DNA from 2 places in the Clostridioides sp. ZZV15-6383 genome. Region 1 is predicted to be linked to the other one. Evidence: riboswitches for the same ligand, from Rfam matches in the RefSeq annotation. Region 1 holds a riboswitch; the other holds the start of a gene.
What was found. Region 1 has a riboswitch for lysine ahead of KGF42_RS07800 (aspartate-semialdehyde dehydrogenase). Riboswitches for the same ligand answer to the same signal wherever they lie in the genome.
Positions count from the first base shown of each region.

Region 1 (7,870 bases):
TTTCCACATTCGTCTTTAATAAAAAATGTCAGTTCCATTTCAATTAGATTCTCTTCTTCATCAAAGTAATTTTGCCACATATATGCTATATCTTCTCTATTTTCTCCATACATATTATTTCCCAATATGTTGGCTAATTTATAAAATGAACTTATATCAAATATAAATATTCCATCTTTCTTTAATAATTCATATGTCTTTGAAAATACATTTTCCAAATCATCATCATAAGTTATATAGTTGAATCCATCACAAGCACAAAGTACACAATCCAAATCAGATATTTCAAAATCAAGCTCTGATATATCTTGTTGAAGTAAAACTAGTTCTACTCCTTCTTTTTCTGCCTTTTCTCTTGCCACACTAAGCATTTCATCAGATATATCTATACCAGCTATATCGTAATTCTTTTTAGTCAATGGGATTGTAAGATTACCTGTACCACATGCCAATTCCAATATATTTTTTACTTTTACACCTTCACTATCTATTATGTCTTCTATATATTTAACCCATCCATTATAATCAACTTCATTCATAAGTTCATCATATACAAACGCAAAATCACTATATTGACTCATCCTTTTTATTCTGCCCCTCCACAATCTTTTTCAGCCTCTTTTTGCGTGATGTAAGCATACCTCCAATTCTTCCAGCTTCCTTAGCTGTAAGCCCTGCCCATCCACGTTCACCAACTTTGTCCATAAGACCTAGTTCTGAGGCTATCTCATATTTCATTATATCATCATTTGTCAATATTTTAGTATTCTTGCCATTAGTTAGCTTCTTTTCTCTTTGCATATTTTCTTTCAAAAAAATCACCCCTTCTCATTTGTATTTTTGTCAATTAAAAGAAATTTATACAAATATCTAAGGGGTATTTATCAATACACTTCTTTTTAAATTTAGGTATTTCAGCTTTTTAATTCTTATAATTTATTTTTCTAATCTATAGCCTTTTTGTATTTTAATAATTTTGCATAAACATTCAATGCATTTACACATATCTTTTCATCAAAATTAAAGTTTATATTATGAAGACCATTTACAAATCCTTTTTCTTCGTTTCTTGAGCCTAGCATAAAAAATAATCCTGGAACTTCCTTTTGATAATAAGAGAAATCTTCTGATATCATAAGTGGTTCTAACTCTACTACAGTATCATTTCCAACAGCTTCAACAAACTCTTGATACAATCCCTTATCATTTTTAACAGCAATATAGTCATCTATAATATTTATATTAATCTTACAGTTATAAGCTAATTCAAACCCTCTAGCAAGCTCTCTAACTCTAAGCTTCATTCTCTCATACACTTCTGGGCTAAAACATCTCATAGTACCTTCCATCTTTATATTTTCAGCTATTATATTTCTTCTAGCCCCTCCTTCAATTCTACCAATAGTCAGCACTGCATTGTCTATTGGACTTATATTTCTTGATACTATAGTTTGAAGTGAACTTACAAAGTTTGAAGCTATCACTATACCATCAATTCCATTTTGTGGCATAGCTCCATGTCCACTTTTAGATACTACTTCTATATCAATATCCCCTATTTGTGCCATAAAGTAGCCTTCCCTTGTACCTACATAACCTTCTGGCAACTCTGGATATATATGAAGCCCATATATCTCATCAACATTGTATTTCCTAAGCACACCTTCATCTATTAAAGCTTTTGCCCCACCAGGTCCTTCTTCTGCTGGTTGAAATATGAATACTATATTATCATTTAGCTCTTCTTTATTATCATTTAAATACTCAATTAATCCAAGTAATATAGTAGCATGTCCATCATGACCACATAAATGTTTTACCCCTTCTTCACTATGAAGACCATCTATATCAGCTCTAAAAGCTATATCTCTTTTAGGTCTTTTACCTTCTATTACGCCTACTATACCTGTTTCTAAGTAAACTTCATACTCAATTCCTAATTTATCAAGATAATCTCTTATGTATTTTGAAGTCTTATACTCTTTTCTCCCAATCTCTGCAATAGGGTTTAATGCTTTCCTATGCTTATAAATTTGTTCTTGTAAATATGATGCCTCTCTCATGTAATCTCCTCCAATTTCTAATTTATTAAAAAAATATTTCTATATCTCTTATAATTAAAATATTATATAACATGTTATACTAAATAAAAATTTAGATTGAATATAAAAATATTTCGCATTATTAAATAATTCACCATTAATAATAATTCCCCTGTTTCATAAATCAAAACAGGGGAATTATTATTAAAAAATTTTATTTTTAACAAGAGAAGAAATGTTTAGCAAGTCCACCCTTGGCTGTTTCTTTGTACTTATCCATCATATCGATACCAGTTTCTTTCATTGTTTCAACAACTTGGTCTAAGGAGACAGAGTGTGAGCCATCAGTTAATAATGCATAATTAGCTGCATCATAAGCTCTTTGAGCTGCCATAGCATTTCTTTCTATACATGGAATTTGAACATATCCATATACAGGGTCACAAGTCATTCCTAGATGATGCTCAAGTGCTATTTCTGCTGCATATTCAATATGGTCTATAGTTCCACCTTTTAGGTATGCTACTGCCGCTGCTGCCATAGAACAAGCTGCACCAACTTCACCTTGACATCCTACCTCTGCTCCAGATATTGAAGCATTAGTTTTTATTATATTACCTATTATTCCAGCTACAAGTAATGCTTCAATTATTTTTTCGTCATCGTACTTATAAAAATCTTGCATTGCAAAGAATATTCCTGGAATTACACCAGCAGAGCCACAAGTTGGAGCTGTAACTATTATATTTCCAGAAGCATTTTGCTCTGAAGCTGCTAGTGCATATGCATATACAAGTGTTGAGAAGTTCTTATCTTTTTGATATTCATTATAAAATGTACTTGCTCTTCTTTTTAATAATAGTTTACCTGGTATTATTTCATCTGTGATTAATCCATCATCAATAGATTTTCTCATAGCATCTTTTATAGTTTTTATATAATCTTTTATGTCTTCTGGTTCACATTCCAACACAAAATCTACTAAAGTCTTATTATTTACTTTACACCATTTTACTATTTCATCCATAGTATCTAAATGATATATGCTGTTACTTTTACTGTTTCTTTGACCTTCCTCTGCTATAGTCCCTCCACCTATAGAATATACAGTCCATTCAGCTGTTACATTTCCATCTTTATCTAAAGCTTCAAACTTCATTCCATTTGGGTGAAAATCTTTTATAATATCTTCTTCCCAAACAATTTCAACTTTTTTAGGTGCTATAGTTTTTTCAATTATATAGTCAGTTAAATGACCTTTCCCTGTAGCTGCCAAACTACCATATAATATTGCTCTAAAACTTTCTGCATCTGGATTTTCATTCTTAAATTTTTCTGCTGCTCTTTGTGGCCCCATAGTATGAGAACTTGAAGGCCCACTTCCTATTTTAAAAAGTTCCTTTAAAGTATCCATATTATTCCTCCTAAATTTTCGGTATTATTACTTATTATTAGATTTTACGCACATATTTATTATAACCTAAATATATTAATTATTAGTTATTAAATTCGCATAAAATTTATTTTTTATTTCCATTTTGGTATATTTTATTAAATTAATATGCATATTTTGAGAATAAAACATTTATTTCAAATTTTTCTAATATTAATATAATATAAATATCTTATTTAAACAGTTAAGATATTAACTATACCTATTAAAATTAATTAATTTGTACTATAATTATTATTGTACTTAAAAAATTAAATTTAGATAAAAAAGGAGATTTGATTATATGTTATTTAAAGGTTCTGCTGTTGCTTTAGTTACCCCATTTACAGAGGATAATAATGTCAACTTTGAAAAATTAGGTGAATTAATCGAATACCACATTGAGAATGACACAGATGCACTAGTTGTTTGTGGAACAACAGGTGAGGCGACTACTATGAGTGAATCTGAAATTTTTGCTGTAATAAAATATACAGTTGAAAAAGTTAATAAGAGAATACCTGTTATAGCAGGTACTGGTTCAAACAATACTATGTTGTCTGTTCATATGAGTCAAGAAGCCGAAAAATTAGGTGTGGATGGTCTTTTAATAATAACTCCTTACTATAATAAGACTAATGAAAAAGGTCTTAAACTTCACTTTGAAACAATAGCAAATAGTGTTAAGTTACCAATTATTTTATACAACGTGCCAGGAAGAACTAAAGTAAATATAAAACCATCTGTTGTGGCTGAACTTGCTAAAATAGATAATATAGTTGCTGTAAAGGAAGCAAGTGGAGACTTAGCTCAAGTTGCAGAAATAGCTAAATTAGTACCTAAAGATTTTGCTATATACTCCGGTAATGATGATACTATACTACCACTATTATCATTAGGTGGAAGTGGTGTTATCTCTGTACTTGCTAACATCTGTCCTAAAGAAACACATGATTTAGTAAATAAATTCTTTGAAGGTGATATTGAAGGCTCAAAAAAATTACAACTTGATATGGATGCTTTAATTGCTGCCCTATTTATAGAAGTAAATCCAGTTCCAGTTAAAACTGCCATGAATATTTTAGGTTTTAATGTTGGAGATTTAAGACTTCCTTTAGCTGAAATGGAAGAAGCTAATCTTAGTGTGTTAAAAGATGAATTGACAAATTTTGGATTTAAATTTTAGCAATATGTATATAAATAAGTTGATTTTTTCTTGAATATGTATTATTATTAGAATAATCAAATTTTAATATCCTATTAACCTAGGGTAGAGGTAGCTGTAACTAAGAGTATCCAATAGTAGCTGGCAGGTGTTAATGATTGGAAAAAGGATTTACAGCCGAAGAAAATATTTCTTGCAATAATATTTTCTGGGATTACACATAACATGTGTAATACTGTCACTTATATTGTAAGTGATGAGCTACAGGGTTTACTTTGAGTGATAAACTAGACGTACAAAGTATACCTTTGTACGTTTTTTGTATATAGTTAAAGTTGTTAATATAATATTAAAGTTTTTGTATATATAAAAATATTAACATATCTTACTTGTATAATTAAAATCAAATAATGTTTTAATAATTTAAAATTGGGGTGAATTTATATGAAAAAAGTAAATGTAGCAATAGTTGGTGCTACTGGAATGGTAGGTAGAACATTTTTAAAAGTATTAGAAGAAAGAAACTTTCCAATAGAAAATTTATTTTTATTCTCTTCTTCTAAATCAGCTGGTTCTAAAGTAATGTTTTGTGGTAAAGAATATATAGTAGAAGAATTAAAAGAAACTTCATTTACTGATAGAGGCATACAAATAGCATTATTCTCTGCCGGAGGAAGTATTAGTGAAAAGTATGCTCCAATAGCTGCTTCAAATGGAATCTTAGTAGTAGATAACTCTAGTCACTGGAGAATGAATCCAGATGTTCCTTTAGTAGTTCCTGAAGTAAATCCAGAGGCTATAAAAAATCATAAAGGTATAATAGCTAATCCTAACTGCTCTACTATACAGGCTATGGTTCCTCTTAAGGCACTTGATGATAAGTACAAAATTAAGAGAGTAGTCTACTCTACTTACCAAGCTGTATCTGGCTCTGGTGTTAAAGGTGTTGAAGATTTAGAAAAAGGAATGAATGGTAATCCTACTGGATTCTACCCTCATCAAATCTCTTACAATTGTCTTCCTCATATAGATTCATTTACTGAAAATGGATACACTAAAGAAGAAATGAAAATGGTAAATGAAACTATGAAAATACTTGATAACTACGATTTAAAAATAACTGCAACTACTGTAAGAGTTCCAGTAAGAAATGGTCATAGTGAATCTATAAATGTTGAGTTTAACAATTCATTTGAATTAGAGGATTTAGTAAAAACACTTGAAGAAACTCCAGGTGTTGTAGTAGTTGATAATCCTGCTAAAAACGAATATCCAACTGCTGTAGAATTTGATGATAGAGATGAGGTATTTGTTGGAAGGATAAGAAGGGACTTTAGTGTTGACAGTGGTGTAAATCTTTGGGTTGTTGCTGACAATATAAGAAAAGGTGCTGCAACTAATGCAATTCAAATAGCTGAAATGGCTTTATCATACGATTTAGTATAGTATAGTATACAAATTTGTATAAATATATAATTTTGTAAAATATTAATAATAAATAAAAAAAATAAGCATTAGAAGTAGCTGTAATATGAAACACAAAACTAAAAAAGAGGGGATTGATTTTATATGATATTTAAAGGTTCTGCTGTTGCTCTAATTACTCCATTTACAAAGGATAACAAAGTTGATTTTGACAAATTAGGTGAATTAGTTGAATACCAAATAGCTAATGGTACTGATGCTATAGTATCTTGTGGTACTACTGGTGAAGCTAATACTATGACTGATGAAGAACAACTTGCTACTATTAAGTATGTTGTTGAAAAAGTTAATAAAAGAGTTCCTGTTATAGCTGGAAGTGGTTCTAATGATACTATGCACTCAGTTAATTTAAGTCAAGAAGCTGAAAAATTAGGAGTAGATGCTCTATTAATAATAACTCCTTATTACAATAAAGCTAATAAAGCTGGACTTAAGCGTCATTTTGAAACAATCGCTAACAGTGTTAAACTTCCAATTATACTTTATAATGTCCCTGGAAGAACTTGTGTAAATATAAGCCCTAGTCTTATAGTTGAACTTGCTAAGATAGATAATATAGTTGCTGTAAAAGAAGCTAGTGGGGACTTAGGACAAGTTGCAGAAATAGCTAGTTTAGTTCCAGATGACTTTGCTATCTACTCTGGTAATGATGATACTATACTTCCTTTATTATCTTTAGGAGGTCAAGGAGTTATATCAGTACTTGCTAATGTTTGCCCTCAAGAAACTCACGATTTAGTAGCTAAGTTCTTTGAAGGTGATATAGAAGGTTCTAGAAAATTACAACTTGGTATGGATGCTCTAATTGCAGCTTTATTTATAGAAGTAAATCCTATACCAGTTAAGACTGCAATGAATTTATTGGGATTCAATGTTGGAGATTTAAGATTACCTCTAGCAGAAATGGACCCAGCAAATTTAGAAGTGTTAAAGAAAGAGTTAGTTAACTTTGGACTAAAAGTTAATGCATAATAAAAATTAATGCAGGATAAAAAATAAGTTTGGTCAAAAGTTAGCCCTTAATCATAGGAGGAAATTATGTTAAAAGTTATAGCAACTGGTTATGATGGAAAAATGGGTAAGATTTTAGCCGATACTATAAGAGAAGATAGTGAATTAGAATTGGTTTGTGTTTCAGCTAGAGGTATGGATAGCTGTGAAGGCGACCTTAAAATCTATGAAGATATGAGCACTATAGTGGAAGAAGTTGATGTGGTTATAGATTTTTCTCATCACTCTAATTTAGATAATATCTTATCTTATGTTTTAAAGACTAAGACTCCTTTAGTAATTGCTACTACTGGATATAATGATGAAGAAATGAACAAAATACATGAAGCAGCTAAAGTTATTCCTGTATTCCAATCATATAATATGTCTCTTGGTGTAAATGTATTAGTAAAATTGGTTAAAGATGCAGCTAAATTATTAGAAGGATTTGATATAGAAATAATAGAAAAACATCACAACAGAAAAGTAGATGCCCCAAGTGGCACAGCTGTTATGATTGCTAACGCTATAAAAGAGGTTTTACCAAACGTTGAAAATAATTATGGTAGATATGGCCGTAGTGCAAAAAGACAACCAAATGAAGTTGGTATTCATGCTATAAGAGGTGGAAATATCGTTGGTGAACATGATGCTCTATTTGCTGGAGATAATGAAGTCCTTACAATAAGCCATCAAGCCCAATCTCGTGGTATCTTTGCAAGTGGTTCTATAGCTGCTGCTAAATACTTAGTTAAA
Region 1 covers NZ_JAGWCV010000015.1:30,736-38,605, forward strand. The annotation lists gene KGF42_RS07775 (class I SAM-dependent methyltransferase) at 1-581, opposite strand, end outside; gene KGF42_RS07780 (small, acid-soluble spore protein, alpha/beta type) at 568-813, opposite strand; gene KGF42_RS07785 (N-acetyldiaminopimelate deacetylase) at 945-2,063, opposite strand; gene KGF42_RS07790 (L-serine ammonia-lyase) at 2,263-3,456, opposite strand; gene dapA (4-hydroxy-tetrahydrodipicolinate synthase) at 3,779-4,660, shown strand; lysine riboswitch at 4,738-4,911, shown strand; gene KGF42_RS07800 (aspartate-semialdehyde dehydrogenase) at 5,084-6,085, shown strand; gene dapA (4-hydroxy-tetrahydrodipicolinate synthase) at 6,209-7,096, shown strand; gene dapB (4-hydroxy-tetrahydrodipicolinate reductase) at 7,163-7,870, shown strand, end outside.

Region 2 (7,870 bases), on a different contig from region 1:
TTCTTGAAACTAAACAAGGTAAACCACATACTTTTGTTGATGGCATTGACTTATAAAATTTTATTGATTTTAAGTCTATGTCTGTAATTTTTTGAAGAATTGCTTCTGCTTTAGGTCCTTGAACTGCTAATTGACTCACTTCATTAGATACATTTTTTATATCTACATTGTATCCTTCACTTTGTTTTATTATCCATGTTACATCTTTATCTATATTTCCTGCATTTATTACTAATAAATAATCTTCTTCACTAAATTTATATATTAATAAATCATCAACTACTCCACCATTTTCATAACACATAGGTGTATATATAATGTCATTTATCTTTAATGTGCTTATATCATTTGTAACTAGATTTTGTATAAATTTTTCTGACTCTACTCCCTTTACTTGTACCTCTCCCATATGAGATACATCAAATATACCTGCGCTTTTTCTGACCATCTCATGCTCTTTATTTATACCTTCATATTCTAAAGGCATTTCCCAGCCAGCAAATTCAACAAGTTTTGCTCCAAGCTCTTTGTGTATATTATACAAAGATACTCTTTTCAATTCATTCATATATAACCCTCCCTACAAAATTAGACCTACTATATTTAAGTAACTTTGACATTATTTCCTGTACTTTTTCATAAAAAAAAGATATATTAACATGGAAAATAATCCTAGCCTATATATCCCTGTTTGTATACCTGAAAGATTTAATAATTTAATATTATTTTGCTTCTTCGGTGACTTATAGTATCTTAACTTAAGTCTCTCCAGAGTCCCATCAATTAGCGATATTTTTGCCTGAAAGCTTCTCTAAGAATTGGCATTTCTTAAATTTCTTCTTCGGCGCCTTTTTGTAAAAAGGTCTCTCTCGCTAATCTCGTTTGGAAATATTTATTTTCAATTTTATTGTATGAATATTTCAATTAAATGTCAACAAATTATATTTATTTTTTTTTATGTATTAATTTTTTTGTTAAGTTTTTATTATCAATTATATTACTTTTATATTATTAACTTTTACACCTGTATGTTATATATTAATGCGAAATAATATATTTGTTTAATTTATTATTAGCATGCCATACAAAATACTAAAAGTAAAGTTATATTGTAATTTACTATATTATGTTAAAAGTATATTCATACATGTGATAGAATCGTTTGCAATTTTATCTTTGTGAAAAATAAGATTTTTAAAATAAGTTACTATAAGATTTTATATTGCTAATAAACATATAGAACTTTATACTTAAATATATTTTTATACAACAAAAAAAGCACTTAACGTGCTTTTGTATATTTATTATAAAAATACTCTTAAGAAGATATTATATAGTATTTGATTTATTTATCAAAAAATAAAAACGGGATAGCCCACTCCGAAAGCCAGCAACCCCAGTTTTTTTCAGCACAATTAAGTACTGTAAAGTGCGGATGAAGGGAGTCGAACCCCCACGCCAATGGCGCTAGATCCTAAGTCTAGTGCGTCTGCCAATTCCGCCACATCCGCTTATCACTCTTTTATTTTACTATATTTCGCTATTATTTTCAATAACTTTTTAAAATCATCTAAAAACTAACAAAATAATCATAATAAAAGGTGAAAGAAGAAAGTATTGTTGTATCTGAAATTGGAGAACAATGGTCTCCAAATATTGCACCTGTTAAAACTGCACTAGTACTTGCTATTACATAAGACATGTCAGGATTTAATGAGTATGCTAGTGGTATTGCCAGTGGCATAAGTATACCCATTGTACCATAAGCTGTTCCAGTAGCAAAAGATATTATCGCTCCTAAACCAAATTATTAAAGTTAAGATTCCAAATTTTTCTGCATTAGCTAGTGCAATAGTGTCTATATCCTCTTCTGCAAAAACCATTACTGTTGACATTATGAACATAATTGTCGTCAGAAAAATAATATTAATTTGTTTTATTTCTCATATAAATCTCCCTCTCTTTTTAATTTTGTGAACTATGCAGGGTATTATGTTATGATAAAACTAAAAAAGCCTTGAGTGATAAACACTCAAGGCTTAAACATTACAATACATCAACAATATTAAAATAAATATAATATAATTCCTTAAATGATAGCTCACCACAAATAAACCTGTGACAGTTGTACACATTTTCTATGTACCCCCAGCAATATAATCTTAAAGCATCGATTATAAAACTTCGGCAATATCTCCTTTCCTAATAATTCTTTGTGCTTAACTCCTTATTAGTACTGATAGATTATTGCGCCTCTACCCTTCTATTCACTTTTATTAAATATATTTTGAGTATATATTATTTATTTAAACTTTGCAAGTTAGTTTTAAAAATTTCTACTTATTTTTTACAAAAAACACCATATTTTTTTTAATTATGTTTAAAACACATTACAATCAATTAAAAATAATCTTATTGTTTGAAATTTCTAATTTAAAGGACTTTTTATATTATTGTCGAATTATAAAATTAATTGTACTAATGCTATCAAAAAAATTTTATCAATTCTATGGAGGACTTACTTTAATGTTATTAATTTACAATGAAAAAACAAACCCCTATTTCAATTTAGCAATGGAAGAATATCTTCTAAAAAACTTTGATGAAGACTTATTTATTTTATGGAGGAATGAACCTTCTATAATTGTTGGAAAAAATCAAAACACACTCTCTGAAATAAACTTAGAATATATAAAAGAGCATTCTATACCTGTTGTTAGAAGACAATCTGGTGGTGGAGCTGTATTTCATGATTTAGGAAATATAAACTTTACATTCATAGCTTGTAATAATAATAGTTTTAGTGATTTCAAAAGATTTACTCAACCAATAATAGACTTACTTAAAACATTAGATGTCAATGCTGAATTTTCTGGAAGAAATGACCTTCTTATAGATGGTAAGAAATTTTCTGGAAATGCTCAATATAACTACAAAAATAAAGTGATGCATCATGGTACACTTTTATTTTCATCTGAGATAAATGACCTTTCAAAAGCATTAAAAGTTAAACCTATAAAATTCGAAGGAAAGGGAATAAAATCTGTAAAATCTCGTGTAACTAATATAAGTGAACACCTACAAGATAAAATGAACATAATAGAATTTAAAGATGCAATAATGAATTATCTTTCTAAAACAAATACTGATAATACTAATTATTGTTTAAGTGAGTATGATATAGAACAAATAGAAAAACTTACTAAATCAAAATATGAAACTTGGGATTGGAATTTTGGTAATTCACCAAAATATACTCTTTCAAATGAATTAAAATATTCTGGTGGAAATGTTGAATTCAATTTAAATGTTGATAAAGGCATAATAACCACTATAAAATTTTTTGGAGATTTTTTTGGAAAACGTGATGTTTCATTTGTTGAAGATATACTTATTGGTACAAGACATGAAGAAAATGCTTTAAGAAATACTTTAGATTCTATTGAAATAAATGATTATTTCTTAGGTGCTGATACTGATATTCTAGTTTCTGGAATCTTAGGTGTTAAATAGAGGATATTAAAGATTTTAAAATATTTACAAAATTATGTTTACAGATATAAAAAATCATGATAATATTTATAACATAATTAAAAATTGATACTTCTTATCCAGAGTGGTGAAGGGACTGGCCCTATGAAACCCAGCAACCAGTATATTTTTATATACATTGGTGCTAAATCCTGCAGTATTATACTGAAAGATGAGTCTAAATTAGCTTTTAAAGCCTGAGTTTAAACTCAGGCTTATTTTATTCGCAGTGTGATAAAAGAAAGTATTTTATTTTTAACTAATCAATTATATTCAGGAGGGAATTTATATGAAATTCAAAAAATTATTATGTTTGTTGTTATGTCTAGTATTCACTTTATCTATAGTTGGATGTTCTAAACCTAAAGATGATAAAAAAATTGTTGTTGGTGCTACTTTAGTTCCAGGTGGAGAGTTATTAGAAGAATTAAAACCACTTATTAAAGAAAAGGGATATACTTTAGAAATTAAAAACTTTGATGATTACATACTTCCAAACGAAGCTTTAAATAATGGAGAAATTGATGCAAATCTATTCCAACATGAACCTTATCTAAAAGAAGCAGTTAAAGCTAAAGGTTACAAAATAATGGCTGGTAAAAAACTATATGTATGCCCAGCAATACTTTACTCTTATAAGATAAAATCTGTTGATGACTTTAAAAAAGGAGATACAATTGCAATAAGCAATAACCCTTCTTCTTGTTCTAAGAACCTTAGATACCTTGAAAGCATTGGACTTTTAACTTTGCCTAAAGGTGATGGATTAGTTAGTCCGAAAGATATAATAGAAAATCCAAAAGGAATACAATTCAAAGAGTTAGATATTGCTCAAATTCCATCTTCGCTTCCAGATGTAACTGCTGCATTTATAGATACTACTTATGCAGTACCTGCTGGTCTTGATGCCAAGAAAAATGGAATTTATACAGCTCCTATAAATGATGAGTATGCAAATCTTTTAGCATTTAGAACTGAGGATAAAGATAGCGAAAAGATTAAAGTTCTACAAGATGTACTTACATCAGATAAGGCAAGAAGCTTAATTGAAGAAAAATACAAAGGCATTGTAATTCCTATTTTTTAGTATATTTAATATAATTTTAATATTATTATTCTAATATTGTTGAATATTGACTTATTAAATGCTACCATTTAAATAAATCTATGTTTGTGGAGGAAAATTACTATGGCTATAGAATTAAAAAAGGGACAAAAAATAAATCTTACAAAGAAGGAAAATAGCGATTTAGGTGAAATTTTAGTTAATTTAAATTGGAATCAAAAAGTACAAAAAAAGGGTTTTTTTGGCTCTTTAAGAAGCAGAAATATAGATTTAGATTTGGGTTGCCTATTTGAAATGAAAAACGGTGTAAAAGGTGCTGTTCAGGCATTAGGCAATTCTTTTGGTAGCTTAGATAATCCACCTTTTGCTCAATTAGATGGAGATGACCGAACAGGAAGTAATACACAAGGAGAAAATTTAAGAATAAATGGTAATAAAATAAAAGAAATAAAAAGAATACTTATTTATGCTTTTATCTATGAAGGTGTAGCCAATTGGTCTGAAGCTGATGGAATTGTAACAATAAAACAAAAACAAGATTCAGACTTAGTTGTTAAACTTGATGAACATAAAAATGGCTATAATATGTGTTCAATAGCACTGATAGAAAATGTAAATGATGAGACATTCAGTGTTGAAAAGGTAGTTAAATACTTTAAAGGTCACAGAGAAATGGATACTGAGTTCCATTGGGGCTTAAAATGGGTTGCAGGAAGAAAATAAGTATATTATTTAAGAGACTATGAGTAAATTTCCTCATGGTCTCTTTTTTATCTAACAACTATTTATTTTCTTTTTAATTTTTATATAATGGTGATTTTTCAAATACTTATATATTTGTACATTTTTAAATAGTAAATAAAGCAAAACTTTATTCAGTATACAATAATTTTATTTAATTAACACATATTTTATAAAATATATTTTAGCTATTATAAACAAATTCTTTATCCAATATTTCTTCAAATTCTAATATTGGCATTGGTTTATAAAATACAAATCCTTGAACTAAATCACACCCAATATCTTTAAGAAATTCAACTTGCTCCTTACATTCAATACCCTCAGCAACAGTTGTGATATTCAGTTCTTTTAGCATATGTACAATATTTTTTATTACTATTTTTTCTTTATCTTTATCTAAACTAGCCTTGAAAAACATGGAGTCAAGCTTCAAAACGTCAAATGGTAAATCTTTTAAAACACTCAAAGATGAATAACCTTTTCCAAAATCATCTAAAGAACAAGTAAATCCATTGTCGTGCAAGTCATGTATAATTTCCAAAAGATGTTCTTGATTCTCGAAAGCTACACTCTCTGTAAATTCAATTTCTATAGTATTTTTAGGTATATTGTATTTATTTTTTATATTGGAGTAAGTTTCTACAAATTTAGTATTGTAGAATTGTATTCTGGAAACATTGACTGATATCGGAACAAAAAGTCTGTTTTCATCTAACCTCTTTCTAATCCATTTACAAACTTCCTCAAAAACATACTTATCTACTAAAGCAATAAAAAAATCCTTTTCAAGCACTGGAATAAATATTGCTGGAGATATAATACCTTTATCTGGAGTCAGCCAACGTACTAAAGCTTCTGCACAATTTATTTTTTGATTATGTAAATTAACTTTAGGCTGAAAATAAACTATAAATTCTCTTTTTTCAATAGCTTCATGTATTCTACTCTTGATTGTATTTTCTTCAATCATTTTTTTACGAATATTTTCATTGTAAAAAGCATAATTAGTACCTGGTTTATTCTTAACAGTTTTTTGTGCAAAATTTGCTCGATTTATTAAGTCATCTATGTTTAGTTTTTCATTTACATCTTCAATACAACAGATTCCACTAACAATAGTAATGCTATATTTGTTTTTAATTTCATTTGTGATATTAATCAGTTCATTATCTACAACTTGTTGCCTTATTACTAAATCCTCCTTATCTACATAGCATCTTAAAGCAACAAATCTATCTGCAATTTCTCTAGCAAATATTTCGTATTTTCCAATATCACCCATCATAAGATTAGCATATCGTTTCAGTATCATATCACCATAATCATACCCAAATATATCATTAATGTATTTAAAATTTTCAAAATCAATATAGAATATAGCAAACTTCTTATCCTTATGCCTATAGATATTTTGATTTGCATCCAATTTAAATTTTTCTATAGTATTTGCCCCTGTGAGTTCATCTTTATATGCAATGTTTTTTAAATCTACATTTAATTTTTCCAATTTAATCATTTTTTTATTATACTGTATAATCAATATTGTCCATGCTAATATGCCTATAATAGATATAATTATTATTAAAGTCATTAAATAATCACTTTTTTCTCTAGAAAAGTTTTCTATTTCAAATACTGTATCATTTGCAAGAGAAAAAAACTCTTCACTTATACTTAATAACTGACTAGTATCTTCTTTCATTCTTACTTTTTTTATTTCAATATTTAAATCTTCCCACTTTTTTTCTAGTAAAAACAAATCCTTATTATATTTATTACTATCAGTGATTACTAGACCATATTTTCCATCTCCTGTAATCAATTCATCTAAGATTCCATCAATATATTCTATTAATTCATCATTTGGTTTATGGTTCATCTCTAATTTAGTCAATCGTTGACTAGCTCCACGAACAATACCAACATAATTAATCAGTTTCCCATAATCACCAATATTATGAATCAATTTAATAGAAATGAAACTTATAGAAATCAATAAAATAAATAAAACTAAGATAGTTACCCTCAAAAATCTCTTCATAAAATACCTCTATTCTCTATGTCTTTTTTCACGCTTATTGGAGATTCATGTATATTATTTTTTCAAATAATATACATGAATCTCCAATAAAATTTTCTATACAATTAGAATATATAAAACCTTATTCTTCATAGTTCATTTTTAGAATTAGCTCTACATATAAAAGCTTTTCTCTAACATATGAGTTCTTATAGATTATTACTTCTTAGTACAATTTATAATATTTCTAATTACAAAATACTTATTAAAATCATACATTTATGACTATATAGATATACATCTGTACACCTTAATTATATTTAAAAGTTATTCTTTTTGTCTAGTATATTTTTATATTTTATTAGATTTTGAATACATTTCTATCATTATAATTAAAATTATTGCTTAGTCTATAAAAAAGTAGCTGTTTCAAAATAAGATAAGCCTCTTTTTCTTGTTTAAATGATTAAAATATAGTTGATTTCATAAAAAAAAGTGCCTCATGAACT
Region 2 covers NZ_JAGWCV010000009.1:81,886-89,755, reverse strand. The annotation lists gene gcvPA (aminomethyl-transferring glycine dehydrogenase subunit GcvPA) at 1-568, opposite strand, end outside; glycine riboswitch at 778-882, opposite strand; tRNA gene KGF42_RS05650 (tRNA-Leu) at 1,431-1,511, opposite strand; partial or broken gene KGF42_RS05645 (Na+/H+ antiporter NhaC family protein) at 1,607-1,807, opposite strand; lysine riboswitch at 2,090-2,266, opposite strand; gene KGF42_RS05640 (lipoate--protein ligase) at 2,527-3,513, shown strand; SAM riboswitch class I at 3,605-3,710, shown strand; gene KGF42_RS05635 (MetQ/NlpA family ABC transporter substrate-binding protein) at 3,821-4,618, shown strand; gene KGF42_RS05630 (TerD family protein) at 4,721-5,320, shown strand; gene KGF42_RS05625 (putative bifunctional diguanylate cyclase/phosphodiesterase) at 5,523-7,382, opposite strand.
Region 2: another riboswitch for lysine. It lies ahead of KGF42_RS05645 (Na+/H+ antiporter NhaC family protein); the one in region 1 lies ahead of KGF42_RS07800 (aspartate-semialdehyde dehydrogenase).